3 regions of the Aeribacillus sp. FSL M8-0254 genome follow, and region 3 is predicted to be linked to each of the others. Evidence: riboswitches for the same ligand, from Rfam matches in the RefSeq annotation. Region 3 holds a riboswitch; each other region holds the start of a gene.

Evidence for each region. A riboswitch is a leader RNA that binds a small molecule or an ion and turns the genes downstream of it on or off. The one in region 3 is predicted to bind cobalamin.
Region 1: it holds a riboswitch for cobalamin, as region 3 does, so the genes downstream of both, NSQ44_RS06445 (ABC transporter substrate-binding protein) here and metE (5-methyltetrahydropteroyltriglutamate--homocysteine S-methyltransferase) in region 3, are expected to answer to the same signal.
Region 2: it holds a riboswitch for cobalamin, as region 3 does, so the genes downstream of both, NSQ44_RS14455 (ribonucleoside-diphosphate reductase subunit alpha) here and metE (5-methyltetrahydropteroyltriglutamate--homocysteine S-methyltransferase) in region 3, are expected to answer to the same signal.

Annotation. Positions count from the first base shown of each region.
Region 1 is NZ_JBBOZY010000001.1:1,311,802-1,321,696, forward strand. It holds gene NSQ44_RS06415 (polysaccharide deacetylase family protein) at 70-1,461, opposite strand; gene NSQ44_RS06420 (IS110 family transposase) at 2,465-3,709, shown strand; gene NSQ44_RS06425 (FAD-dependent oxidoreductase) at 4,105-4,668, shown strand; gene NSQ44_RS06430 (cell wall hydrolase) at 4,973-5,554, shown strand; gene NSQ44_RS06435 (DUF1540 domain-containing protein) at 5,780-5,938, shown strand; gene NSQ44_RS06440 (N-acetylmuramoyl-L-alanine amidase) at 6,037-7,482, opposite strand; cobalamin riboswitch at 7,678-7,858, shown strand; gene NSQ44_RS06445 (ABC transporter substrate-binding protein) at 7,970-8,941, shown strand; gene NSQ44_RS06450 (FecCD family ABC transporter permease) at 8,904-9,895, shown strand, end outside.
Region 2 is NZ_JBBOZY010000001.1:2,979,994-2,989,888, forward strand. It holds gene NSQ44_RS14410 (YheC/YheD family endospore coat-associated protein) at 1-362, shown strand, start outside; gene NSQ44_RS14415 (YheC/YheD family endospore coat-associated protein) at 352-1,392, shown strand; gene NSQ44_RS14420 (hypothetical protein) at 1,519-1,716, shown strand; gene NSQ44_RS14425 (hypothetical protein) at 1,800-1,973, opposite strand; gene NSQ44_RS14430 (alpha/beta-type small acid-soluble spore protein) at 2,295-2,510, shown strand; gene NSQ44_RS14435 (DUF1657 domain-containing protein) at 2,586-2,792, shown strand; gene NSQ44_RS14440 (globin-coupled sensor protein) at 3,511-4,800, shown strand; partial or broken gene NSQ44_RS14445 (transposase) at 5,249-5,484, shown strand; gene NSQ44_RS14450 (Hsp20/alpha crystallin family protein) at 5,581-6,021, shown strand; cobalamin riboswitch at 6,155-6,333, shown strand; gene NSQ44_RS14455 (ribonucleoside-diphosphate reductase subunit alpha) at 6,470-8,734, shown strand; gene NSQ44_RS14460 (ribonucleotide-diphosphate reductase subunit beta) at 8,747-9,790, shown strand.
Region 3 is NZ_JBBOZY010000001.1:3,642,197-3,652,091, forward strand. It holds gene NSQ44_RS17605 (SDR family NAD(P)-dependent oxidoreductase) at 1-264, opposite strand, end outside; gene NSQ44_RS17610 (TetR/AcrR family transcriptional regulator) at 347-919, opposite strand; gene NSQ44_RS17615 (bifunctional hydroxymethylpyrimidine kinase/phosphomethylpyrimidine kinase) at 1,120-1,929, shown strand; gene NSQ44_RS17620 (nicotinate phosphoribosyltransferase) at 1,991-3,457, opposite strand; gene NSQ44_RS17625 (glycerophosphodiester phosphodiesterase) at 3,768-4,598, opposite strand; gene NSQ44_RS17630 (biotin/lipoyl-binding protein) at 4,891-5,172, shown strand; gene NSQ44_RS17635 (TrmH family RNA methyltransferase) at 5,214-5,915, opposite strand; gene nfsA (oxygen-insensitive NADPH nitroreductase) at 6,883-7,632, opposite strand; cobalamin riboswitch at 8,012-8,211, shown strand; gene metE (5-methyltetrahydropteroyltriglutamate--homocysteine S-methyltransferase) at 8,352-9,895, shown strand, end outside.

The sequences.
Region 1 (9,895 bases), 2.3 Mb from region 3:
TTCAACACTATAAGAATAGGCATTGTATGCATTTCATATTTCGGTCGCCAACTGCATGTGACGAGGATTTCATTTTTTTGATATCTCTGATACAGTTACAAACTCATAACCTTGTTGTTTTAAATATGGCAAGATTAGCTTCAATGCCTCTACTGTGGATGAATGAATATCGTGCATTAAAATGATGGAACCGTTTTTTGTCTTGGCTTGAACGATTTTAAGTACTTTTTTTGGGTCATCCGTTTTCCAATCTAATGTATCTACAGTCCATAGAATGATAGGCTTTTCAATAGCTGATCTGACCTTTTGATTAACAGCCCCATATGGAGGGCGGACGCAATTCGCTTTTAAGCCCGATGCCTTGAAAATTTCTTGATCGGTCATATTTATTTCTTCAAGTATTTTCTCTTTTTTTAAAGTTGTAAAATCTTTATGGCTAAAGCTGTGGTTGCAAATTTCATGTCCTTCCGAACCTATTCTTTTTACAATATTAGGATAAAAATTAACTCTTTGACCAATCACAAAAAAAGTGGCTTTTGCATGATACGATTTTAATAAATCCAAAATTTCTGTTGTATATTTTGGGTGAGGTCCGTCATCAAATGTTAGAGCAACTATTTTTTTGCTTTTGATCGGCTCGTCTTTTTGGATAGGAGGTTTTTTCGGCAATGGTTCTGCTTTTTTTGGTTTGTTTTCTTCCATCCATAATCGCTTCCGCCACTCCTCTGTCAATAACTCTTTTCCTTTCGTTAAAGGAATGGAAATTTCAGGACTTTCAGCACCTTCTGTTACTTCATTGCTATGAAACTTGAAAACAATGAATTTGTTTGTCAAATAAATATTGGAAAAATCGTTATATGGGTGATTGAGCCACTTGTTAAGCTTCTTTTTGCTAAAGCTTTTTTTATATTTTTTTGATTGAAGAAACTGGTCCGTCAATTGAACATGCAGCTTTTCTTTTGTTTTTTCATCGATTTCAAGAATGTCTTGGCTGTTTATAAAACGTTCTGCTGCCAAATCGACTATGAAGATTTTAAAGTCTTTACTTTCTTTTTCCCCATCTGAATGGCTTTCCGAAGTAAAAACAAAAGAATAGACGCTGTCTGTGACCGGATAGAGGCGAAAAGTCAGAGAAAAATTCGACGGATCTTTAAACAAGCGCCATTTTTGGGATTGAATTTGTTCGTGAAACCGTCTTTTCTCTTCTTTGACGTAAGACTGGATGGATGCATTCAGTTTGCTGCTTTGAAATCTCGGATAGTGTATGGCGGAATGGAATTCTTTTTTATCCTCAATATCTGAAATTAAGTCAACTCCATCATATTGCGATTTTTCTATTTGTTTGCTTCCATTTGCTGGGACAGACTGTACCCTTAATGTTTTGTAATAAAAAGACATTAAAAAAATGAAAATGATCGAAATGAAAACGATGCCGCTTATTTTCCATACAAACGATTTCACTAATGTTCACTGCCTTCTTTAAATAAATGCCGTATGTAAAATGTCAACGAATATAGAGTACTATCAGGATGAAAAGATGTCAAAGCTGTTTTCCATTTTTAATAAATTTTTTTAAAATTGGCTTTTATATCCATCCATTTCTACGATCCTTGTGAAATTCGAAATATCATCATAAATATATTGTTTCAGTTCGTTTTCTTGAGCTTGAATCATGTACTTGATGTTTCTTTATCTTCTTGTCATTTCATTCATTGCTTCGGTTTGGATATGCGCTTCACCAAACTTTTTTGAAAGCTTCGTAAAGAGGTATGGATCTATTTTAAATGTTAGTTGTCGTTCGAACCCTTTATCTCAACCTGTTTCGTGACGATCTAGTGGTGAATAAAGAAGCCGAGAGAATGCGTAAAATATTTATCAAATATTCAAGATGTTGAATGGTCGAGTTGCTGCTAGCAGAGCCGTTGTAATGTTCATTTCATAAATAAATTTTTTGTTGCTAAACGAAAGCTTCCCTATTTTTTTAAGTAAATGATGATTTATTCCATTCTAGAAGTTTCCAACTAATATATTTAGACGCTCTTTCTTTAATATATGGTTCAGTCTGCTGAAAAAATTCACCTGAATTTGCATAATATGGATTACGACTAAGTTTCGTTTGTAATGCCAATCGCCAAAGGAGTGTCTTATACTGACTTTTATGTTTATATCCATTCCTTTCGCTTCGCTCAAGGCACAAAACGTAATGAAACAATTGTGCCACCGGCGTTATTTTTATTATTCTAAAGTCATAGGGATAACAGTCAACTACAAATCACGCGGAGGTGAGTGGGCCACTCTGGTTGCAGGGTGACCGCATGTTTATATGTGTAGATTGCCTTTCCAAGCACAAATAAGTGTGACTTCGAGCACGCAGACTTATCTTTGTATAAACAACTACTCGTTTATTGCTGGGCAATCAGTCAATGCTGTCTATCCCTATAATTCTCTGAAAGGATCATTCCCTATGGCCTTAAAAATTGTATACCCTATCTGTTGTGGAATCGATGTCCACAAAACCTTTGTTGTTGCCTGTATTGCCTCAACAATCAAAGGAGTTACAACTTACAAACGCCATCGCTTTTCTACCTATACAAAAGGATTGAATGAGCTGTCACAATGGCTTTGTGAAAATAACTGTAAGGATGTCTGTATGGAATCTACCGGGAAATACTGGATTCCTGTGTTTAATGTACTTGAAGCTTCCTGCAACATCACTCTTGCACACCCTAAGTACGTCAAGGCGATCCGTGGCAAGAAAACAGATAAAAAAGACGCCAAATGGATTGCTGATTTATTTAAGCATGACCTTGTGGCTGGAAGCTTTATGCCACCACTTGAGATTAGACAGCTGCGTGACCTTATGCGCTATCGTTTTAAACTGACTAATTTTATGTCAAGTGAGAAGAACCGTCTTCAAAACAGTTTAACCGTGTCTAACATCCAGCTTGGAAATGTTGTTTCAGATACCTTCGGCAAAAGCTCTATGAACATCATTGAAAAGCTCCTTAAGAACCCTTTAGACACTTCTTTTGATATTGAACCTTTAATCCACGGCTCCATGAAGAGTAAACTGCCTGAATTGGAGTTAGCCATTGACGGATTTATTACACCGGAGCAGGCTGAAAAATTAAAGGTGATGAAACAGCACTATGAAGACCTTCAATCTCGTAAAGCTGACCTTGAAAAAATCATTCTTTCCCTTGCCGCGTCCTACACAGAGGAAATGAACTTGATCTTAACTGTTCCGTCCTTTAAGAACATCTTTTCCGCCATTGCCGTGGTTTCAGAAATAGGTGTCAATATGGACGTGTTTCCGACAGCTAAGCATTTATGTTCCTGGGCAGGACTTACACCCACAAATAACGAGAGTGCCGGCAAGAAAAAGTCAGTAAGAATTTCGAGAGCAGGCTGCTACATCAAGCCTCTTTTGGTACAGTGTGCCACCGCTGTAGTCAAAAGTGAAAAACATCCCGAAATTCGAAACCGCTATTTGAAACTTAAAAAACGTCGTGGTCACAAACGAGCAATTATTGCCATTGCACGTATGCTTTTAACAGCTATCTACAACATTCTCAAAAAGAAAGAACCATATAATCCGAATTTATATAAAAAAGCTGATGTTCTTCCAGTAAACCGTGAAATCACGGTAGAACAAGCTCTTTTATTAGCTAAAAGTCAAGGTTTTCGAGTGACGGCAGTTACAACTTGATGATCAATCAACCAAATATTTCCAATAAAGTCATCGATGGATGGCTTGTTTTGCTATGCCTATTTTTATTACTTGGAACCCAAAGTATTTATTTCAGACTTCTTCCTCCGGCGAACTTATGTAGCAGTTTTGTGGAACATTGCACATTGGGGTGTCGGAAGCCGCATAGCGAATTTTAATAGCGTTTTTTACTGTATTCTTAAAATAGATCAGTTGGGGATAAGCGGTTTTTACTTCGGGACCTCCAGCCTACAAAAGGTTTTATGTTCAGTTGGAGAAGGGAGATTATATATGAATTTTTTAATGTTCAGAATTGGTAAGCAAGTTTCTTTACATTTTTTTTCGATTGCGCTTACAATAAAATTATAAACATTTTTTGCAAAGGAGGAGTTTAGATGTACGATGTGATTATTGTTGGTGCCGGTCCTGCGGGGGCAAGTGCTGCGTTGTTTACGGCGAAGGCTGGAAAGAAAACATTAGTTTTAGATCACGATAAATCAATGACGAAAAGGGCATGGATCGAAAACCACTATGGTGTTTTAGAAATTACAGGTCCTGATTTAATCGATATTGGGAAAAAACAGGCGGAAAAGTTTGGAGCAGAAATAAAAAACGAGCAAGTGGAAACAATTGAAACAAAACAGGATGGACACGTCGTCAAAACCGATGGCGGTTCGTATGAAGCGAAGCATGTCATTTTAGCGACAGGAGTATTGACGGATTTAGCCGAGAAAATTGGATTAAAAACAAAAGACGGAACAGAGCCTCGCATCAAAACAATATTCGATGTGGATTCAAATGGAAAAACAAATATTGACGGAATTTGGGCAGCAGGTACAGCTGCTGGCGTAAGTGTACATACAATCATTACCGCAGGTGACGGTGCAAAAGTGGCCATCAATGTCATCAGCGAGCTGAATGGCGAACGGTACGTCGATCATGATATATTGAAAAATTAATTTCAAAAAAGACAGGACATTCATTTGTCTTGTCTTTTTTTATGATTTAAAACTCGAATATAGGTGTAAGTCCAAAATATGTAAAACTTTATACCAATGGGAAATTGTTATGGAAAAATATCTCTTGTGCAGGGAGTTTCTAAAAGAACAAAGTACAGTGTATTCAGCAAAATGTTTCCAAAAGACATAAGTAAACGCCGAACCTTTGCTGGAATATTTATGAATAATATGAAAAGATTTTTTAATGAATTCTAGATTAGAAGATGTTAGGGTAATAGAGAGCGAAAAAAAGGAGGTAGGATTTATGAAGAAAATAAAAAAATTCATCTTCTCCTCATTTATTGCTCTTGCTGCCATTGTTTTCACCGGACAAGGAAGTGAGGCAAGCGCTGCCTATTCGGTGAAAGAAGGAGATACACTCTGGAAAATTGGTCTAAAATACGGGGTTTCAGTTCAAAAACTAAAATCCGTTAACAATAAAACAACTGATGAACTATATGTTGGAGAAGAGTTGACGATCCCGCCAACGATCTCAGCAAGTGAAAAAGATTTATTGGCTAGATTAGTAGAAGCAGAAGCAAAAGGAGAACCATACGAAGGAAAAGTTGCGGTTGCCACTGTTGTACTAAATCGCGTAGACAGCCCTTTATATCCTGATACAATTACAGAGGTTATTTATCAAGATCGCCAATTTACTCCTGTAGCAAATGGAGAGATTAACAAGCCTGCAAGTGAGGAATCCAAAAGAGCAGTAAATGAAGCTTTGGCATTCCACGGTTTAGGTCAAGGCTCCCTGTATTTTTATAATCCGAAAAAGACGGACGACCAATGGGTTCGAACTAAAAACACAACAATTGTGATAGGCGATCACGTCTTTGCGAAATAAGGAAGCTGCTGCTTATCAGCAGCTTCTTTATTTTTTATTCCAGCACAACCGTTCCTTATGAAAAAAATCGAATCAAGCAAGGACGCTGGATTAAAATATTTTTCATCCCGTCATACTTTTTTTCCATGTGATGCATATTTTTAAAAAATTGTCATTGTCAAAAACTATTTGTGTCGTATCAAAACACCTTCCGATGGCAATTCTATAATTGGGAGGTGACATGCGATGGCACAAGACGTTTTATGTGAAGTAAACAACTGCAAATATTGGGCGGATGGAAATAGATGTTCAGCTGATTCCATTTATGTTGTCAGCCATTCGGGGAAAACCGCCAAAGATCAAAAGGAAACGGATTGCAAAACTTTTGAACCGGAAACTTTCTAAATAATGGAGAGGGCCGAATTCCATTTCGGCTCTCTTTTATTATTGATAATGATTTTCAATTTTATTCACGTTAATTGGAAAATAGATTAAAAAAATGATCATACATGTTTGTTTAATTCCGCAATCATGGAGGAAAGCTGTTGAACAGCGAATTGAAGGTTGGAACGGTAAATCGATAAAATCATTTCTCCGTAACGATCTCCAGGAACTGCCCACTTTCCATTTAATTCTTTCCAAGTGGTAGCTGATCCGCGCTTCACATAATGAAATCTTGGATCTACAAGCGGCTCATCACTTGGAAGAGGCTTTGTTGTCGCATAAGCAAACAAGTGCTGCAAATGAGCGAGAACTCCTTCTCTTGGTGTGGAGAAGCTTGCTCCTCGGACATTCGGGCCTGTCGCTCCAATTCCGGCAAAATTGTTTTGGCTGCGGTCGACAACCCCGGTGAAGCGAAAATAGTTCGTCTCATGAATGGCTTGTGCGTAAGCGATATCACCGCGTATTCCGTATAGTTTGCTTAATTGGATATATAAATCACCCAGTTGAGGTGCATCTGGATTCGTATTTTTTACGAACTGATCCAACAATGTTCCTGATAAAAGCGGTTCTCCTAAAATAGAAATGTCTTCTGTAGCGGATGCTTGCGGCTCTGATGTAGACAGCAAGCTGGCTAGTTGATTTTGCCTTGGCGGATTTGCTCGCTGCTCTTCGGGAGTTAAAATAAAAGCATCTTTATAGCCCAGCTGCACAAGTTTTGCCAGTTGCTCCTTCGCATTTTCCAAATGTTGAAAAGCCCCTGCTTGAACACGGTAAAAACTTGTGCCGTTAACATTAGCAGGTGAAATAAAACTGTCCACGTTTTTTCCCTTCAGTTCCTTTACGCGTTGTTCTGCATTTTTACGCTCTTTGAAGGAACCGGCAATCACTTTGTAAAGCGTGTTGTTTGAAACAGGAGCCGACGGTTTTGTCGACGGCTTTTTTGTTGTGCTTGCCTTTCTCTTTAAATTAAGGGCTTTTCCTATTCCTTCCGCCACACTGGCGGCAAAATCACTTATAAAAGCAGAAGAGGTTAACAATTTGATATCGTTAGGATTATCGATAAATAATGTTTCCAAAAGAACCGCGGGCATTTTCGTTTCTCTCAACACAAAAAAATTGGCGCTTTTTTTTCCGCGGTCCTGTACGTTATATTTTGGCCCGATTACGCTCATAATATGATTATGAATGATGGAACGGTATTGAATCGTTTTATTAGATGCACCGCGGTTGTAAATATAGCTTTCAAATCCTGTTCCGCCCCCTGAATTGACATGGATGGAGCAGAAAAAATCGACATTTAGTCTGTTTGCCAAACTCGTTCTTTCTTCTAAACTGACAGTGCGATCGTTCGTTCGTGTCATCACGACATCTACTTGAAAGTTTTCTAGCAAATGGTCTCTGGCTATTAAGGCAATAGTCAGCGTAAAGTCTTCTTCTTCATAGCTTCTAAATGTTGCACCAGGATCACTTCCACCGTGGCCTGGGTCTAAAAGAACGACTGTCACTTATGGATCCTCCTTCGTTCCTAAAATCAATTACCCATCCATTAAAATTTTATTCATTTTTACGGTAATCGGTTCAAATCAACACGGTTGAATTGAAAACCTTATAAAAAGTCCAATATAAAACTTGACATAGCATTTTCACATTTCTTCTACCAGAACGGATTTGAATGATGTATAATTACATTCGTCGACAATTTCATTCAAAAGCAAACAGGTGCCGGCACATAGCTGCCAGCTTAAAAGGGAAGTTTGGTGAAAATCCAACGCGGTCCCGCCACTGTGAATGGGAGCAACCTGAAAATGCCACTGTGTCTACGGGAAGGTTCAGGGAGCGATGACCATGAGCCAGGAGACCTGCCTGTTTGATCACGCCTAAAAACCCTACGAGGATAGGGAGGTGTTTGAAAACAGAACAAAGCGATATGCTTGTTTTCAGACATCTTCTTATCAAAAAAAGAAGATGTTTTTTTATTGGAGGAGGAACGTCATGAAAAAGTTTTCTGCACTGTTTTTATCGTTATTGCTTTTAATTGGACTTCTAGTTGGCTGCGGACAAACGAATAATGCAGAACAAAAAGAAAATAACAGCAACGCGAGCGAACAAACATCCAAATTATTCCCAGTTACAGTGAAGGACGCATTAGGTGAAGATGTAACAATCAAGGAAAAACCGGAGCGGATTGTTTCGCTAATTCCAAGCAATACTGAAATTGCCTATGCTTTAGGGTTGGGTGAACAAATTGTCGGTGTAAGTGATAATGACAACTATCCGGAAGATGTTCAAAACAAAGAAAAGGTTGGCGGGATGGAATTTAATGTTGAAAAAATTATTTCTTTAAAACCGGATCTTGTTTTAGCGCATGCTTCCAGCGCCCATAACTCGCAGGAAGGGCTGAAGCAGCTGAAAGATGCAGGAATAAATGTTTTTGTAGTAGAAGATGCCCAATCATTTGATAAAGTGTATGACTCCATCCAAACAATCGGCAAAATTACAGGGACAAGTGACAAAGCCGAAGATATTGTGGCTGAGATGAAAACGAAACTGGCGGATATTCAAGAAAAAGGAAAAACGATTCCGGATGATCAAAAAGTGTCTGTTTTTGTCGAAGTGAATCCCGCACCACAAATCTATACGACGGGAAAAGGAACGTTTATGGATGAAATGCTAACGATCATTGGAGCAAAAAATGCAGCGGGCGATCAAGAAGGCTGGCCGCAAATGACGGAAGAAGCCGTTGTAAAACTGAACCCAGACGTCATTGTGACGACATACGGCTATTACGTCGATAAAGCTGTTGACCAGGTGTTGGCACGAAAAGGATGGGAAAATGTATCAGCGGTGAAAAATAAACGGGTTTACGATGTGCATTCCGACTTGGTGAGCCGCCCAGGCCCAAGATTGGTTGAAGGAGTAGAAGAACTTGCGAAAGCAATTTATCCGGATGTCTACAAAAAATAAACATGTGGTCGCCTATACGGCGACCGCTTGTTTTCTTATTTTTTCCGTCTTTTTAGGAATTTCTATCGGAACGTTTCACATCACGTTTAAGGATATTTTCCAAATAATTTTCAATCAACTGTTTCATACCGGTTTGGCGCCGGACATTGATGAAAGCATGAAAAGCATTGTGCTTGATATTCGACTTCCTCGTGTCGTTTTAGCCGGACTTGTCGGAGCCTCGCTTGCAATGGCGGGGGCTTGTTATCAAGGGCTTTTGCAAAACCCTTTGGCAGATCCTTATACGCTCGGTGTTTCATCAGGTTCTTCTTTAGGTGCTGTACTTGTTCTTTTTTTCGGCATTCAAATTCCTTTTTTCGGCTCATTCACTTTGCCGGTTGTCAGCATTTTTATGGGTTTTTTAACGATTTTGGCTGTGATTTTGTTCGCCAATTTCATTGAAAAAACGATGAGGATTGAAACCATTGTGCTGACCGGAATTATTTTAAGTTCCTTTTTAAGTGCTTTCATTTCGTTGATGATTGCCCTGACAGGAGAAGAATTGCGACAAATTGTCAACTGGCTGTTAGGAAGCGTTGCGATGCGCGGCTGGGGATACGTTTTGATGCTTTTGCCGTTTTTTTTAATCGGGTCCATTTTGATTTTTGTAAACGGAACAGAATTAAACGCTCTGTCCTTTGGCGAAGAAAAGGCGAAGCAACTTGGGGTCCATGTAAAAAGGAGAAAGCTGTTTATTTTAGCATCGTCCTCTTGTTTAGCTGGTGCAGCCGTTGCCATCAGCGGAACAATCGGGTTTGTCGGTCTTGTCATCCCACATGTAAACAGGCTGCTTTGGGGAAATGATTACCGGCATCTTCTTCCTCTGTCCGCCATTTTTGGCGCCGCTTTTTTAATTTTGGCGGATCTCGTTTCAAGAACGATCGTGTCGCCGACAGAACTTCCGATCGGTGTGAT
Region 2 (9,895 bases), 660 kb from region 3:
CGGGAAAGGGAAATCCTACAACACACGTAAAAAACGGAGGAACAATAAAATCTTTGCATGAATTATCATTGCCGTTGAATAAAGAGGACATTTACCGTTCACTTTCCACCGCGGCCCTTTCTATTAGCAAGGCAATTGATCGCAAAATGGACGGTGAAATCGGAGAAATCGGTTTTGATTTCGGCATCGACAATAACGGGAACATATGGCTATTTGAAGCGAACTCGAAGCCTGGCCGCTCCATTTTTATGCATAAAGATTTGCAGCAAGAAGACCGGCTAACATTGCGCTTTCCATTCCAATATGCCGAATATTTAATGAAAAAAACAATTTCAACTGAGGAGATCTATGATGCCCCATGAAATGCTCGTCGGAATTTTAGCTGGTGATAACGATCGAAGCGGTTCTTTTTATGGAAACATTTCGTTATTTAAAGCTATACAAAGACATTTGGCTGAGCAGCACAGTTCAAGCTTTGTTTTTACACCTTCTGGCATGAAAGAAAAATCGATCGTCGGCTATATATATGAACCGAACGAAAATCGCTGGTTGAAAAAAAAGTTTCTATATCCAGATGTTGTCTATAATCGCTATCCGTTTCGCGATACAGTTCAAAAAACAGATTTCGTTTTCCGCTCTTTAAACAAAAAAAACATCCCTTATTTCAACAGACATTTTTTTAATAAATGGGATGTCATTACTTGTTTGCAAAAAAATAAGCACCTTCTTCCTGTCATACCTGAATCGCAATTAGTAACATCGAAACAAGATTTTTATACATTTTTTGAAAAATACCCCTCCGTTTATTTAAAGCCTGTTGGACAAAGCCAAGGGAAAGGAATCATTAAAATAACAGCCGAATCCAAACATAACTACATTATCAAAACGGTAAATTCTATAAAAAATGAATTTTCATTGGAAAATATTTGGAAAGAAATAAAACACATTCTAAACGAGCCGTATATGATGCAGCAGGAGATCATCTCCGATCAGATTAACAGTCAGAAATACGACTTGCGCATTCTCGTTCATTACAGTCAAAACCAATATGTTATTTCGGGAATTGGCGTGCGCGCATCTAAAAACATTACAACACATGTAGTACATGGAGGCACTATCCTTCCCTTCTCCTTTGTCAAAAACCGTGTCGATACAAAAAAACTGGAAATTATTTGCCATGAAATTGGCAGCACACTCTCTCAATGTTTTCAATTCATTGGGGAATTTTCTATTGATGCTGGAATTGATACAAAAGGAAATATTTTTATTTATGAGGTTAATTCGAAACCGATGGTGTTCGATGAAAAAGACATATTCCAAAACGGAATTGTCCATCTAAGCAAATTGTTCCATCATTTAGCAAAAAATCGAATCGATTTCAAAAAAACTTGATAAAAACGGATGCACAAGCCACAAATTTTTGTAATCATCCATGATATCATACATTCTTTTTATAATTTTACCTTTTCCTGAGCAACCTAATGAATAATTCCAGTGAATAAGGAGGGTAATACGGTTATGGATAAGGATAAGGAAGTAAAAGATTCGCTATATGAAGGTCGTGATCAATCGTTTATGGACATTGACAGAATGATTAATGAAGGTCTTTCAGGAGGATCTGTTCACTACCGTTACAATGCGACCAATATTGAAGAAACAAGGGACCTCGAGGAAGAAGAACCGCCTTTTGACATAGAGAAAAATAACGGAAAGTAAGCCTGATGTTTGAAAAACACATCAGGCTTTTTAAATTTTAGCTGTAAAAGAATTCAGAGCTTAAAGCTTAAAAGCCCCTTTCGTTATGTTTCCTGAATGATTGCATGCTCTCCTTCATGGCATTGGCTGCAATATAAAAGATGTATGCATTGATGATTGTTTAGTGAATCTCTTTTTCCATCTAAAAGCTTCATCAAGTCCATTTCCATATAAGCACTGTAGTCATCTAAATAGTCAGTAGTTTTCCCTGCATCCAATAAAATGCCTCCGCATTTGGAACAATACTTATGAAGTTGCTGAAATCCATTGCATAACGGACAGGCTCGCATGTGAAAACTCCTTTATTTGTTATTGATTTATGTATAATGTTCCCTTTCTCGTCTGATTTACAGAGTAACGACACAAAACAGAAATTACCATTTCTCATTTCGAATAGATTTTTACATCCTACTCATACTACTTAATGAACAGCATACATCCCGATGGGTTAAGCCGAGTTCGGCAGTGAATCTTTTGATTCACGCTGGTGCAACTCCAGCTAACCCAGCCAAAAAAAAATTCACAAGGAGTTGAAAATTATGGCTCAACAAAACCGAAGCAACAACTCTAACCAACTTTTAGTTCCTGGTGCACAACAAGCGCTTGAACAAATGAAATACGAAATCGCAACAGAATTCGGTGTAAATCTCGGACCAGACACAACTTCCCGTGCCAATGGATCTGTTGGTGGAGAAATCACAAAGCGTTTAGTTGCACTTGCTCAACAACAAATTGGCGGTTTCCAACAACAATAACTAAAAAATTTATATTCATGGCTATGGAGGCACTACCCGTGTCTCCTTTTATTTGAGAATAAGGAGGTTTTTCAAATGACAGTTGGTACAAAATTGATGGAAACTATTTCAAGCTGTGAAAGTGCGGTTGCGAACTTACATAGCTTCGCACTGGAAACAGAAGATCAACAAGCTAAGCAGTTATACCAAAACCTTGCAAAACAACAACAGGAAGTGCTTGACCATTTAAAAGCGAGGCTAAATTACATTCAAAACGAAGAGCCGCAATTTAAACAGCTATAAATCAGGAGGGGACCATTCACTCTCCTGATATTTCCCATTTTGTTCTTGAACCCTTCCAATTCAGATCCCTCTTTCTATTTCTGTTAATTCTATTCCTTCCAAGCTTGATTCCATTAAAGGAAAATCGCCCTCTCTTCAACTTTCAAATCCACTCACGAAGTGTCGTGTTTCCCTGATTTCGTTCGAGCAGCTGTTATAAGCTTTTAAAATCTGATCTTTCTAAAAACAATTGCAGTAATAAAAGTCTATAAAAACCTTCGATATCCGTTAGATCATCACATTGAGATAGACTGCCAAACAATCGATTTAATATTCAGAAAAAAACAAAAATATGGTATATGTTTCATGTTTTTACTAAAGTATCTAAATATTGGGAGAAGGAATAAAAAACTGAAGATCATTTTGTTAAAGAAAGCGCCATCAAGGAAGTCTTGTCTGCACGCGCAATTTGTCGATTATAAAAAAATTCTTGATTCATGCCGCCAGCTGCAACATCATCTACAGGCTATTTGCTCAGAATGTGCTTTTCGGCAAATATGAAGTCTTTCTGTTGTTTTACACCATCCTAAAATCTTCGCCTTTATAAAACATTGTTCATTTTCGGATATAAAATTTAACGAATTTGAATAAAAATTTAAAAATAATCGAAAAAATTATTATTTAGCTGCCGATATATACAATGGACACTAATAATGAATTTTGAAGGGGAAATCAACAAATGTTTAAAAAAAGAAAACAAGTTCCATCACTTTTTGAAAAACAAGTGGATCTTTACCAAGTAAAACTTGACGTGACAGATGAAAAATATCAAAGGCAATTAGCAATGGTCGACCTGACAAAGGATGATCTTATTTGCATTCTTATATTAAAAGATGCGATTGAAGAAAACATAAAGTATATTATTGATTCATTTTATGACGCTCTCCATCAAGAACCATTTTTGATTGACTTGATTAATAAATACAGCTCGCTCGAAAAGCAGAAGGAAAGATTGAAAAAACATGTGCTGCTTATGTTTAGCGGATCCTTGACAGATGCAGATATAACAAGAATGAAGCGGATTGCTGTGGCCCACGTCCGCATTGGATTAGATTCCATCTGGTACATGAGTTCATTCCAGCAATTACAGAAATCTATTTTTTCTGTTGTTGCGAAAGCGTGTCCATCGAAGGAAGATTATCATAAAGCGGTGGTCACCATTGCAAAAATGTTAAACTTTGAACAGCAAATTGTGCTGGAAGCATATAATGAGGAGTATTTAAAAAGACGGCAAAAAATCGAAAAGGAAAAACAGGAGCTTCATGAAAACATCGCCCAAACCTCCATTCGTCTTGCTGATCTTATTGAATCAGCCAATTCAGCTATACAAAAAATTAACGAACAATCCAAACAATTTGCCTTAATTGCAGTTGATCGTTTTGAAACAGCGGCATCAACCGAAGCAGAGGTCAGCTCAAGGAGAGAAGACTTGAATTTTCACTCCGATTTAATGGTCAATATAAAAGAACGGACAGATGATATTGCTTTAAAAATAAAGTCGCTTGAACAAACTTCTGAAAAAATTAATCATGTCGTCTCGATTGTTACTTCTATTGCTGAACAAACTAACTTGCTGGCTTTAAATGCCGCAATTGAATCAGCGCGCGCAGGGGAATACGGGAAAGGATTCGCTGTTGTTGCTAGTGAAGTGAGAAAGCTGGCGGAAGAAACAAAAAATTCCGTGCTTGGCGTTTCCAATTTAATTGAGGAAATCAGAGCGAAAATTAACGATACCGCTTCATCTATTGTGGAAGTAACAGAGCTTACAGGCAATGGTTCGCAAAGAATGAAAGAGATGAACCAATTCTTCGACAATATTTTGTATGCCTTCGACAAAAATAAAGAACAAACTGAAAAGACGAAAAATGAACTCGAAAACTTTGCTGAAATCATTGATGATATAACAAATTTCATTGCGCAAATCAATGAGACTTCAGAACATTTAAAAAAGCTGGCCAATCATATATAAAGGTCCTTTTTCAAGCTGGCGACAAAGGGGGTGTCTAATAAGTCGTTTTTACGACTTATGGACGCCCCCATGAATGTTTTAGAAACGTTGATATATCGGTGTTTATGATTTTTTGTTTTCAATGGGGATTTGACTTTCTGGACAGCCCCTTGATTATTTATTTGGATGAATCTTCAAAAAGCTGAACAACCTTTATCCGCTAAAATAGTTGAGTCGTAAAAGGAGATCCAATTGGTCGCTTGAAGGTTAAAAAATGAGGACATATGTTCATATATTGAACATAGTATCCCAACAAATAGTATGTGTTGATTTTTTTATACCCCAAGATATTTATGCTGGATATCAGCATTATTCAGTGATTTCTTTTTTGTAAGAAAATACTATCTGCGTAACTTCTGTTCCTGCGTTCTTAAATGAAGAAATCAGAAAAATCAGTATTTTCAAATAAACCGGCTGGCTCGGAGAAGCTGTCATCAAGATGTATCAAAGTGGCATAAGTACGCGGGAGATTGGCAAGTTTATTGAACGAATTTTTGGAATGCTTATTCTCCTGCAACGATCAGTCGTATGACCGATGTCGTGAAGGAATACATCGAGAAATGGCACACTCGTCCTCTACATAAGCGTTATTCCGTCTTATATTTGGATGGTTTATACGTAAAACTTCGTCGAGATACGGTAGAAGATTAAAAACAGTAATTTAAACTTTGCTTTATGTATATTTCTCTTCCCAACACAAATAATATTTTCTGTAAAAAAAATCAAAGGAGGAACAATCATATGGCTCTCATTCCTTACGATCCTTTTTCTGAGATTAATCAATTTAGACGAAATATGAACCGCATTTTTTCTGAAAGCTTTCCACATTTTTTTGAAAATTTTGAGACTATGAATACCCCCCGGCTTGATATTCATGAAACTGCTAATGAAGTAATTGTTACGTGTGATTTGCCCGGCCTTGAAAAAAAGGAAGACGTTGACATTCATCTTGATCGCAACGTTCTTACGATCAGCGGCACAATTCAAAGAAGCAAAGAAGTAAAGGAAGAAGAAATGCATAGACGCGAACGGTTTGTCGGGCGGTTTCACCGCGCTGTTGCATTGCCGGCAAATGTAAAAGAAGAAGAAGTGAGCGCGACATATAAAAATGGCGTTTTGGAAATCCGTATTCCAAAACAAACCGAAAACAACAAAAAGAAAATTGATATTCAGTTTCATTAATTGTTTCGTGAGGTTGCAAAATTTCAATCAGCCTCACTTTTTTATTGCAATTTTCGCCAAGTACGATTATGATGAATATATAACATCAAAAATCTATATATTGTGTAATCAAAAACAATTAAATACTATATATTGAAAACCTAACGACAAAGGTGCTGTTTTCAGCTTAAAAGGGAATCCGGTGAGAATCCGGAACTGTCCCCGCAACTGTGAGTGCTACGAAATGAATAATCCACTGTACGTTTCGTATGGGAAGGATTCAAAGTAGGATGAAGCACGAGTCAGGAGACCTGCCTTTGTCCGAACGTTTCTAATTCTTCGGGGGTTGGGAAGATGAAACGATGGTTTGAATGGAGTAGTTTCGCCTTGTAAACTGCCTCCCTTTTAATCATCGTTTGATCCGCTCAGCTTCCTGAGCGGTTTTTTATTTTGATAAGGAGGATGTTTGATGAATATTACGAAAGCATTAAATCTATACGAGGTTTTTCAAAATCATTTTAACAGGAGCGATTGGGAGCTTTATCTAAGACAGCTTGAAAAAAAGTTTCCATCCCTTTCCTTTCATGAATACAGCGAGAGAGTGTCGACAACCCTACAATACCAGCAGATTGATGATCTTGAAAAATTTACAAACCTGCTGATTATTGAAGCTTTAGCAAACATTTCGGAAAGTGAGCCGGATTGGACTTTTTTAGCTGCACACGTATTTCTTGAAAAAATTTACTATGAAGCGAGCCAAAACAGAAATTACAACCAACCGGGCTACGGCGATTTTTATTTGTTAATCGAAACATTAACCGATCTTGGAATCTACAGCCCTCTTTTGCTAGAGCATTATTCAAAAGAGGAAATTATGGAGCTGGGAAATGCCATTGATCCTGAGAAGGACAAGCTGTTTACATACATCGGATTAAGGACCCTTTACGACCGGTATTTAGCTAAAGATTTTTATAAACGAACATTTGAGCTTCCACAGGAACGTTTTATGATCATCGCTATGACGTTAATGATCAACGAGCATCCGTCCAAACGTTTGCATCTTGTAAAGGAAGCGTATTGGGCACTGAGCCATTTATATATGACGGTTGCAACACCGACATTGGCTAATGCAGGAAAATCAGTCGGTCAGCTTTCAAGCTGCTTTATTGATACGGTAGACGACAGCCTTCAAGGCATTTATGATTCGAACACTGATATTGCCAATGTTTCTAAAAGCGGCGGAGGCATTGGAGTTTATTTAGGGAAAATCAGAAGCCGCGGAAGCGATATCCGGGGGTTCAAAGGAGTTTCATCAGGTGTCATTCCTTGGATGAAGCAATTAAATAATACGGCAGTGAGCGTCGACCAGCTCGGCCAAAGAAAAGGAGCAATTGCCGTTTATTTGGATGTTTGGCATAAAGATATTTTCGCCTTCCTAGATGCAAAATTAAATAACGGAGATGAACGGCTGCGCACCCATGATTTATTTACAGGTGTATGCATTCCTGACCTATTTATGGAGCAAGTTGAAAAGCGCGGGGACTGGTATTTGTTCGATCCCCACGAAGTTCGCAAAGTCATGGGATTCAGTCTGGAAGATTATTATGATGAAGAAAAAGGTAACGGCAGCTTTCGGGAAAAATATTTTGAGTGCGTGAATCATCCTTCCTTATCTAAAGAAAAAGTGCCTGCGATTGAAATAATGAAACGGATTATGATCAGCCAGCTTGAAACGGGAACGCCTTTTATGTTTTATCGGGATGAAGTGAATCGAAAAAACGCAAACAAGCATGCCGGCATGATTTATTGCAGCAATTTATGCACAGAGATTGCGCAAAATCAAAGTGCTACTACTGTTGAAGAACAATATGTTGAAGATGGAAAAATTGTCATTGTGAAAAAGCCCGGCGATTTCGTCGTCTGCAACCTTTCTTCCATCAACTTGGCACGGGCTGTCCCAGACAACGTTCTGGAACGTTTAATCCCTATTCAAGTGCGGATGCTGGACAACGTTATCGATTTAAATAACATTCCGGTATTACAGGCAAAGCTTACAAATGAAAAATACCGTGCAATCGGTCTTGGAACGTTTGGCATGCATCATTTATTTGCACTAAAGGAAATTACATGGGAAAGCGACGAGGCAGTCCAATTTGTCGACCAATTATATGAAAAAATTGCGTATTTAACCATTCAGTCGAGTATGGAGCTCGCAAAAGAAAAAGGCGCATACCCTCTCTTTAAAGGCTCGGAGTGGGATACAGGGCGATATTTTGAAATCCGCGGTTATACGTCAAAAAAATGGCAGGAATTAAAGGAAAAAGTGCAGACTTTTGGGATTCGCAACAGCTATTTAATGGCGGTCGCACCGAACGCATCGACCTCCATTATAGCCGGAAGCACAGCAAGCATCGATCCAATTTTCCAAAAAGTTTATTCAGAGGAAAAGAAAGACTACAAAATTCCAGTTACCGTTCCCGACTTAAATGCGAAAACGACTTGGTATTATAAATCCGCTTATTTGATCGACCAAACATGGAGCATTAAACAAAATGCGGTGCGCCAGAAACATATTGACCAGTCCATTTCCTTCAACTTTTACGTCCTAAACACGATTAAAGCGAAAGAATTGCTGGAGCTTCATTTGACAGCTTGGAAATCCGGATTAAAAACAACGTATTATGTCCGTTCGACATCAAGCGACATTTATGAATGTGAATCATGTGCAAGTTAAGGAGGAATTCATATGGAGCAAACATTAACAAAACGAGTTATTATGGATCCTGATGCACCAAACCGTTCAACAGCAATAGTGAACGGAAAATGTTCCAACGTGCTCAATTGGGATGATGTCGCCTACCCGTGGGCATATCCAAAATATAAACGGATGCTCGCAAACTTTTGGACACCTTTTGAAATCAATATGGCTCAAGATGTGAAGCAATTTCCTGAGCTTTCAGAAAGAGAACAGGACGCATTTTTAAAAATTATCGGCCTCTTAGCTTTATTAGACAGCATTCAAACCGATTATGCCGGAAAAGTTGCTGATTATATTACAGACTCGAGCATAAACGCCTTAATGATCTTGCTCGCTCAGCAGGAAGTGATTCATAACCATTCATATTCGTATATTCTTTCAAGCATCGTGCCTAAAAACGTACAGGATGAAGTATTTGAATATTGGCGGAACGAACCGGTTTTAAGGAAGCGAAATGAATTTGTCACCAACGGGTATAAAGCATTTGCAGAAAATCCGAATGTGGAGAATTTGTTGAAATCGATCGTCTTTGATGTCATACTGGAAGGTTTATTTTTCTATTCCGGTTTCGCATTCTTTTATAATTTAGCCAGAAACCAAAAGATGGTAGCCACTAGCACGATGATTAACTACATTAACCGTGATGAACAAATACACGTAGGTTTGTTTGAAAAAATTTTCAAAGCGGTGCTGGAGCAATATCCTGAATATGATACAGATGAACTGAAACAATTCGTTTCGAAAACATTTCTGAAAGCAGCCGAGCTGGAAATCGAATGGGCCGGTGTAATTATCGGCAATGACATTGAAGGCCTGCATTTAAAAGATGTGGAGAGCTATATTAAATTTTATGCGAATTTCCGTGCCAATCAGCTGGGATTCGAACGTCCTTTTGAAGGCTATCGGACAAATCCTTTGAAATGGATACGGGCTTACGAAGAAGTGGACTTAGGAAAATCAGACTTCTTTGAACAAAAATCGAGACAATATACAAAAGTCAACACGATTGATAACGGCTTTGATGAGTTGTAAAAATTTACGTTCTCATGATAACGGGCAGCAGAGACTGCCCGTTTTTTTATCTGCTGCCAAACCAAAAGGAATGCTATGAAAGAATTGTTCGATAAGCAACTACTT
Region 3 (9,895 bases):
TAGATCTCTCTCCCACTGCGGATACGGTATGTTAATGGCATGGAAAATCCATTCCGCACCTTCGCATGCTTGCAAGATGCTGGATCGATGGAGGGCATCTCCAGCGACAATGCTGACGCGATCGTTCAAACGGTGAAGCATTTTTTTCATTTTTTCTGTATTGCGGGCTACGCCGACAACCTCAATATTCTCTCTATTCAGCAATTCATGAACTAAATTGTAGCCCATTCCGCCTGATGCACCTAAAATAACCGCTTTTTTCATCCTTTTTACCTCCGATCTTAAAATTAACCATTGGTCAATAATATGCAAAAAAGTAAATAAGCTTAAGTGCTTATTACTTTTTTCAACTTAAAAATCCTTTGATTAAAAAAGCAACATATTGTTCAGCAAGTCCTTCCATATCTTTATACTCAGCATCGGTCTGTACATATTTCGTTACAAAACCGCTTACTGCAAGAAACAAACACCAAATGACTGTTGGATTTGCTTTATCTGGAGCAAACTGAAAAATAGCCTGCGCAAAACGTTCATATGACTTATTCGGCTCTTGCTCCATCAGCATATCAAGCTCGAGATTTTTTGTTAAAAACATCAGCTTATAATGACTTTTATATGTCAGCCCGAATTCAATAAACTTTAACAAGATCGTTTTTACAGCTTCTTCTTTAGAAGCATACGAGGCTTGCAGCACTTTTTCTAACAGCCCGTCTAAAAATTGAAAATCCGTCTGCACAATTTTATAAAAAAGCTCTGCTTTATTTTGAAAATGATAATAAAGCGCTCCATGTGTGCAGTGCAATTCTTTGGCGATTTCTCGCATGGAAACATGTTCATATCCTTTTATGACAAAAAGCTCTCTAGCAGCATTCATAATTGCCTCTTTCGTTAATTCAGTGTCTTTTTTTCTAGGAGCCAATTGTTCCATTCCTTTCTTAACAACAACAAGCGTGCCTCTGATTTTGGCGTGTTGGCATTTAGCTGCATTCTTATTTATTAACCGATGGTTAATTATATTTTAATCCTTTTTTCGTTTTTAAGCAAATGTTTTTCTCTTCTTATGATACAAACTGCTATAATGTTGTTATAAAATCTTTACAGCTGGATGGAGGTAACAAAATGACAATGAAAAAAGCCTTGACGATCGCAGGTTCCGATTCCAGCGGTGGAGCAGGTTTACAAGCGGACTTAAAAACGTTCCAAGAATACGGAGTTTATGGAATGACTGCGGTCACTACAATTGTAGCAATGGATCCTCATAACGGATGGCAGCATCAAGTATTCCCTATTGAAATCGATACCATAAAGGCCCAGCTCGCAACGATTATAGAGGGAGTCGGTGTAGATGCCATGAAAACCGGAATGCTCCCGACAGCAGAAATTGTCGAGCTGGCAGCAGATACAATTAAAAAATATAATTTAAAAAACACGGTCATCGACCCTGTCATGGTATGCAAAGGGGCAGATGAAGTGCTTTATCCCGATCATGCGGAAGCGATTCGCAATTCTCTGACAAAAGTCGCGACGGTTATTACTCCAAATCTCTTTGAAGCAGGGCAATTGAGCGGGTTAGGTACTATTCAAACGGTCGATCAAATGAAAGAAGCAGCTGCCATTATTCATGATCTTGGTGCAAAATATGTTTTGGTGAAAGGCGGCGGAAAGCTTGAACATAAATATGCTGTTGATGTTTTATATGACGGAAAGGATTTTGAAATCCTAGAAGGCGAACGAATCGACACAACCTATACACATGGTGCTGGGTGCACATATTCAAGCGCGATTACAGCTGAACTAGCAAATGGCAAAACGGTTAAAGAAGCCGTTTATTCCGCCAAAAAGTTTATTACAGCAGCCATCCGCCATTCCTTTCCTTTAAATCAATATGTCGGCCCAACTTGTCATGCCGCATTAAGATTATACGAATAAATAATAGAGCCGAATCGATTAGCTCACGACCATTGTGGCTGTTCGTTCGGCTCTTTTCATGTTAATAATCCATATTTTTAACTTTTTGCTTTACTTCCTCAATATTTCTCATTTTATTTTCCCAGCACAATTCGCTCAGATCAACAGGGTATTCGGCAGGATTTAAAATGCGTTTATATTCATCCCATAACAGCTCCAAATTTTCTTTTACATATGACCGGATTTCTTCCAATGAAGGACATTCATACGTAAGCTCGCCATCAACAAAAATATCGTGATGCAAATCCTTTGCCGTAAAATCGGTTACATATTTTTTGATAAATGTATGGACAGGATGGAACATTTTCAGCCGCTTTTCTTTTTGCGGCTGTTCAAAATGTAATGTAATATAATCTCCTTCAGCCCTCTTATCCTTGTTGTTGATAATTCGATATACATTTTTCAAGCCTGGTGTTGTCACTTTTTCCGGATTTGATGAAATTTTTATTGTATCGACTAATTTGCCGTCGTCCCCTTCAATGGCAACCAATTTGTACACAGCTCCCAATGCAGGCTGGTCGTAGGCGGTAATTAGCTTCGTTCCAATCCCCCACACATCGATTTTCGCTCCTTCAGCTTTTAAATTGACAATCGTATGTTCATCAAGATCGCTCGAAGCTATAATTTTTGCGTTATGGAAACCAGCATCATCAAGCATTTTTCTCGCTTTTTTGGACAGATATGCCAAATCCCCGCTGTCAAGGCGAATACCGATAAAATTAATTTTATCGCCAAATTCTTTTGCGACCCGAATGGCATTCGGAACACCGGAGCGAAGCGTATCATATGTATCCACCAAAAAAACGCAGTCTTTATGAGTACTTGCATATTTACAAAATGCAACATATTCATCACGATACGTTTGAACAAATGCATGTGCGTGGGTTCCGGAAACAGGAATTCCGAAAATCTTCCCTGCTCGGACATTGCTTGTCCCATCGAAGCCGGCAATATAAGCTGCACGGGTTCCCCAAATAGCTGCATCCATCTCATGGGCTCTTCTTGTTCCAAATTCAAGCGCTGATTCATTTCCAATAATTTGTTTAATTCTTGAAGCCTTTGTTGCGATAAGCGTTTGATAGTTCACAATATTTAAAAGAGCTGTTTCAATAAGCTGCGCTTCCCCTAGAGGGGCTTCCACACGCAAAATCGGTTCATTTCCAAATACAAGCTCTCCTTCTTTCATGGACCGAATCGTGCCGGTAAAACGAAGGTTCTCCAAGTAACGGATAAAATCTTCTTTGTAATTCAGCTCTTCCCTTAAATAAGCAAGGTCCTCTTCTGTGAAGCGGAAATTTTGTATATAATCAATAATTCGTTCCAGGCCGGCAAAAACAGCGTAACCGCTCCCAAAAGGAAGTCTTCTAAAAAACAACTCAAAAACTGCCTTTTTTTGGTGGATGTCATCCCTCCAATACGATTCGACCATGTTGATTTGGTATAAATCGGTATGGAGCATCAAACTATCATCATTATACATTTTCATCATCATGAAACCCCCATAATATTTAATCGCTGTCTGTTCCATACGGAATGTTGAAATGTCCAAGAGGCCCATTTGTGTCTAGCGGCGATGACAGATGGATGAAGCCTGTTCAGCAAAAATTTGAAACCTTTCAGAGCGGGCATCCCCTTCAAGCTTCCTTGCAATCTATCAGATCTTTCTAACGGGCTTAATCGTTGAAACAAATCTCAAGGACGAATCTCCATTATATTATGAAAGCACTAACCGTATTGTACTCCTTTCTATACCGTCATTCAATATTTGCCAAAATTAGTGTCCATTTTAAAAGCCGAAATTACCTAATCCTGCTTCTTTTACTATGAGAGGGTGATTTTGGCAAATTTTTCAAATAATCGGGATAATCCGTAATAATTCCATCGACATTCATGGCCATCAAATGTTGAATATCGTGTATATCTCTAGCTGTATAAGGCATAATTTTCATGCCGCTCTGATGAATCATATAAACTAATTTAGGGGTTACAAGCGCTTTATTCGGATTGATATATGTCGCAAATGCTGCATATTGTTGTAAATGCTCCTCCGTAATAGCGCCATGTCTATATCCGATGAGCACTCCAAGAGAAATCGACGGCAAGACACTGTGGAATTCCTGTAAAAAAGCGGTATCAAAGGATTGAACGACCACATTCAGTTGCTGATCCCCTTTTTCGATCAGTTCTTTTGCCAACCTCTCTACAATGCCGAACTGCTTTTTCGGTTCTTTAACTTCTATTAAAAAATTGATCTTCCCCCTGTATTTCTTAAGGACATCGCATAAAAGCGGTATTTTTTCTCCGGAAAATTTTCGATGAAACCAGGCTCCAGCATCAAATTGTTTTAGTTCTTCATATGTGAAATTTTTAACTAAACCTGACCCGTTTGTTGTACGATCAATCGTTTCATCATGAATAACAGCGAGCAACCCGTCTTTCGTCATCCGTACATCCAATTCTAAATAATCCGCCTTCATGTCAATAGCGAGATCAAAAGCTGCAAATGTGTTTTCCGGAGCATATCCAGATGCTCCCCGATGTGCGACGGTAATTGTTTTGTTAGGCTCTTTTTGAAAATGAAATATTTTATAAAAAAAGCGGTGAACATAATAACGAACATAATCAAGCATGCATAACCATCCCCGTTTTTTTAGATTTATACTAAATAACAATCACTTACATTAATTTATAACATTTTTTTTACAATTTTATTTTTCTTTTGCAGGATATTTCGTTTTGGAATAGAATAGTATTTAGAATATAAAAAATTTTTAATTAACGCATCTTACAACACACCATTGTTTCCAGCCTGCACCTCATGATGAGAAGTTTTGGCCAAATCTCCTCTTCATAACACCCATTTCGCTTTTGTCCCGGATTATGCCCTATGCAAAAAATCTTAAGTTCAAGGAGAGTGATGGGATGATTAGAAAAGACGTGATGACAAAAACATGGGGAAATAAAGAAATTGTGACAAGTCCGTTTTATGGTGTCATAAAAAAAATTATGACCGAAGCAAAAAACCGGATTTATGAATGGGAACCGTTGTTTACCATTCAAACGGATGAGGGTACTCTTGTCCAAATCAGCGTCGGTATTGGAGGAATCATTGACAAGCTGTTCGTCAAAGAGGGAGATCGGGTTATTCCTGGAGCAGTCTTAGCATATATTGATGAAGATTTAATAGTCACTGGCAGCGATTAAGAATTAGGACCCCTAAGAAGAAAAAAGGGGTCCAGTAATAGCTACTTGTATTGAGCAACAATTTTTCTCAACCGGTTATTTAACGATTTAAGCATCCAATCCCGAAAGATCTCCTGTTTTTCTTCCAATGTTAAATAATACTCGGCGCCAGCTCTCCCCTTTGCAAGATCCGTTATATGTTTAATTGACAAGGCAGCAGCAACGGAAATGTTTAAGCTTTGCACAAATCCTTTCATAGGAATTACAAACGTTCTGTCAGCCATGTCAACCGCCTCTTTTGAAACACCGCTATGTTCATTTCCAAAAACAAGGACAGTCGGTCTGCTTACATCAAGCTTTTCAAGAGGAACAGCCTGTTCACTCAAATGGCTAACATATATTTGATATCCTTTCTTTTTTAATTGACTGATGGCTGCACAAATATCTGATTGATAATCAATTGTCAACCATTTGTCTGCACTTTTCGTCACCAATTCATTAGGGGCAAAAGGCGCTCTTCCGGTTACAACCGTTACATTCTGCACGCCAAAAGCTTCGGCAGAACGAAGAACAGCCGCTTGATTATGGCCGTCATCCACCGCTTCCAACAATATGGAAACGTAACGAGTCCGTTCCTTCAATACCTCATATAAACGATTCAGCCTTTCCGGCACAATCATATCAAGAATTTGGCGATCCTCATCATTTACAATCTTCTCTTTCAGCAATAATTCCACAATATTATTTTCTTTATTAACATTCACATCCCTTTACCTCCTTGAAAGCACGTGCGGGCAAGAAGATCGAACGTTCTCATTTATTATACGTCTTCTCCAAAAAAAATCTACCTCCTATAGCTGGACACGTTATAGATCAGGTTAAATATAAACAGTTTATCCACATTATCTTTGTACTGTTTCGTTCGTACTCATTAGGCAAAAACCCAAAGTATAAACATTTGTTTTTTAAAAGAAGAGAATTTCCGCAAAGCTTCTTTGTATATATCAACGTATATTCACAGGAAATCCCCCTACTATAAACAGCTTTTACACATATTTTATCCACATATCCACATTAGCTATCCACATTTCGTATTGGCACATTTGTTCCCTACTACATATATGATTAAATAATTCACATTTGTTGATAAACTTATCCACTTATGCACAGTTTACAAACAGAAAACACTCAATTGCTTGTTTTGAACAAAAAAATCCCGAAAAGAGGTTTCGTAACCTTTTTTCCGGACGCGCTTATGTTAATAGTGATGTTGATGGCCAAAGGACATAACCCATATAGACCCTGCAACAATGACAATGGCGATATAGATCCCGTAATAAATCATTGTTGCCTGCCAAGAACCGCTTTCCCTCAGGTGGACCGCCGATCAATTGTTTTTTCAGGGTATTTTTCCTATATTCCCCAAATAAAAGATAATGGGAGAGTGTTTTCAAGGAGCAAAACTGGATAAGCCGAAAAATGACGGTTTCCATTCATTATTTCAAAAGCTTATAACCGATTTATCATTCTAGATGTGCTTAAGTAAGAAAAGAAGAAATGGGTAAGCAGCCGGTCTCAAATCTTAGAAGCGAATGCCAGAACCTTGCCTGGAAAGGGGAAAAATAAACAAATTCATGCTGAAAAGAAGAATCGGGATCAATGACAAAAATACGATTTTCTGTTCAAAAATAAAGCTCCTATCTTCATAAAATCGAGATAGGAGCTGAAGCTTCAGTTTAAATTCAATCCTTTTTGCTCAACAAATTGCTTCATGTACATTCTTGTCGGATTCGAAAGCATGCGAGCCATTTGACCAGTCCAAGTATCTTTGCGAATCCCGTTTGTTCGCTGATCATAATAATTGGATACTATTTCATTATATTGTTCAAGCTCGCGCACATATGCTTCTTGATCTTGCTTATATTCTTCCTCATGATAAATATGCTCAAAAGGTATTCTTGGTTTTTTCGCCGTTTCTTTTGCAGGGTAGCCGACAGTTAATGCAAAAAGAGGGATGACCTTGTTTGGAATTTTCAACAGCTTCGATACTTCTTCTAAATTATTGCGGATGCCTCCGATGTAGCAAATGCCGAGTCCCATTGACTCAGCCGCTAACGCAGCATTTTGAGCGGCCAGTGCAGCATCAATGAGAGCTACCATAAATTTTTCAGTGCTCCTCAATGAATCTTCTACATTTTTGCCTTCCATTTCACCAATGACTTCATGACGGTGCAAATCAGCGCAAAAAATAAATAAATGTCCGCTCTTCTCTACGTAAGCTTGGTTTCCTGCCAGTTCAGCGAGCTTTTTTTTCGTTTGTATATTTTTCACCCCGATAATGGAATAGGCTTGCATGTAACTTGAAGTTGAAGCGGCTTGGGCGCATTCGACAATTAATCGGATTTGCTCATCTGTCAAAGGCCGATCCTCAAAATGACGAACGGAACGGTGATTTAAAATGGTTTTGATAATGTCGTTCAACATAATCATCCTTTCTATGATCCCACTTATTTTTTGAAAAATCACACTTCTTCCAATCCAAGTATTAACATGAAAATGCTGCTCTTTCAAATGATTCGTATTGAAAAATACGTTTTTTATAGCTCCTTTTTCAGTGAAAGCTCCAAGCACCTAATTTTACCATCGCAACGCTCCTGTATTGTAAACAACAAAATTTTTCGAATTTACGTTATTAGAAAAATTAAATTTTAAAAACGACCCTATAAACATTTCACAATTTGTATGTGAATTCCTACTTCTGTCCATTGATTTCCCAAAATAGGGCAGCACTTTTCTGAACTTAAAAAATAGGGATTGAAAAAACAAAAAAAATCATCTATTCTGATAATTATAGTTTCATATAGTGTTCCAAGCAGCAGGTGCGTCATATTGCATCCGGCAATATGCGCTTAAAAGGGAAGATTGGTGAAATTCCAACACGGTCGCGCCACTGTGATGGGGAGCTTTCGGCCAACATCCACTGTTTCAATTTTGAAATGGGAAGGAGGATCGAAAGCGATGATCCTAAGTCAGGAGACCTGCCTGTTGTATGCACTGCCACCTACGCGTCATAGGGAGGAGTGATGAAGCCATGTTGAGATTTAAGCCCTTCATGTATCTCAACACGAGTTAGAGTCCACAATTCCCTCTTTTACGCGTAAAAAGAGGTTTTTTTATTTATGTGTTGAGATACAAATCAAATGGGGGTGTCAATATTGACATTAATTAGTTCAAATCTTGGCTATCCAAGAATTGGTGAAAGAAGAGAATGGAAAAGAGCGCTGGAATCATTTTGGAACGGAAACATTTCAGAAAGCAGCTTGGAGGAAACATTAAAAGATATACGTCTTCTCAATCTGAAAAAACAGAAGGAAAAAGGAATAGACCTGATTCCTGTCGGAGATTTTTCATTATATGACCATGTCCTCGATACTGCTTTTATGTTTGGGTATATTCCTTCTAGATTCCAGCATATGGAGCCGACTTCATTAAAAACATATTTTGCAATGGCTAGAGGCTCTGATGAAGCAGAAGCAATGGAAATGACCAAATGGTTCAACACAAACTACCATTATATTGTTCCGGAGCTTGAAAATAAAACGCCGGTGTTAGTTAAGAACCGTCTGCTTGAACTTTTTCAGGAAGCGAAAAACGAGCTGAATATTGAAGCAAAACCGGTTTTGCTAGGTCCAATTACTTTTTTAAAGCTGGCAAAACAATACGATCAACACGATTTCCATAAACATTTGTCTGCTTTAATTCCTGTTTACGTCCAATTGTTGACGGAACTTGCTCAGGCCGGTGCGAAATGGGTGCAAATTGATGAGCCGATTCTTGTACAGGAGCTAGATGATTCATCGATTCCTTTGTTTAAAGAGGTATACGATGCTTTCCACAAAGCGCTTCCTTCGTTAAATATCATTTTGCAAACATACTTTGAAAGTATAACCCATTATCAAGAAATTGTGTCTCTTCCTGTCGCTGCAATTGGCCTGGACTTTGTACATGATCATGGCGTCAATCTGTCGAACATCAAAACGCTCGGCTTTCCGAAAGACAAAATTCTCGCAGCTGGTTTGATCGACGGCCGCAACATTTGGAAAGCATCCTTAGTATCGAAAGCTAAGGAAATCGATGATCTTGCGCAATATGTAGATATTGACAGATTGATCATTCAGCCTTCTTGCAGCTTGCTTCATGTACCTGTCACAGTTCAAAACGAACAGAGCTTGCCGTCCATATTGAAAAATGCTCTTTCCTTTGCTGATGAAAAATTGGATGAAGTAAATGAACTCGCTCAATATGCAAAAGGGAAAAGAACGATCGATGATTTAAAACAATATGACCGCTCTTATACGGATTTTATCCATTCTTCCTTTCGGACAAATGAGAAGGTTCAAGAGGCCGCCAAAAATATCGGAGCATATCCAACGAAACGCTTGGATTATACCGAACGGCAAAAACTGCATAAAAAAAGATGGAATCTGCCGATTTTACCAACTACTACGATCGGAAGCTTTCCGCAGACGAAAGAAATCCGGCAAATCCGCTTAAAATGGCGGAAAGGCGAATATACAAACAAGCAGTATGAATCGGTCATCAATAATGAAATAAAAAAATGGATTGACATTCAAGAGCAGCTCGGTTTAGACGTATTCGTCCATGGGGAATTTGAACGGACCGATATGGTCGAATTTTTCGGGGAAAAATTAAATGGAATTGCTGTTACGAATAACGGCTGGGT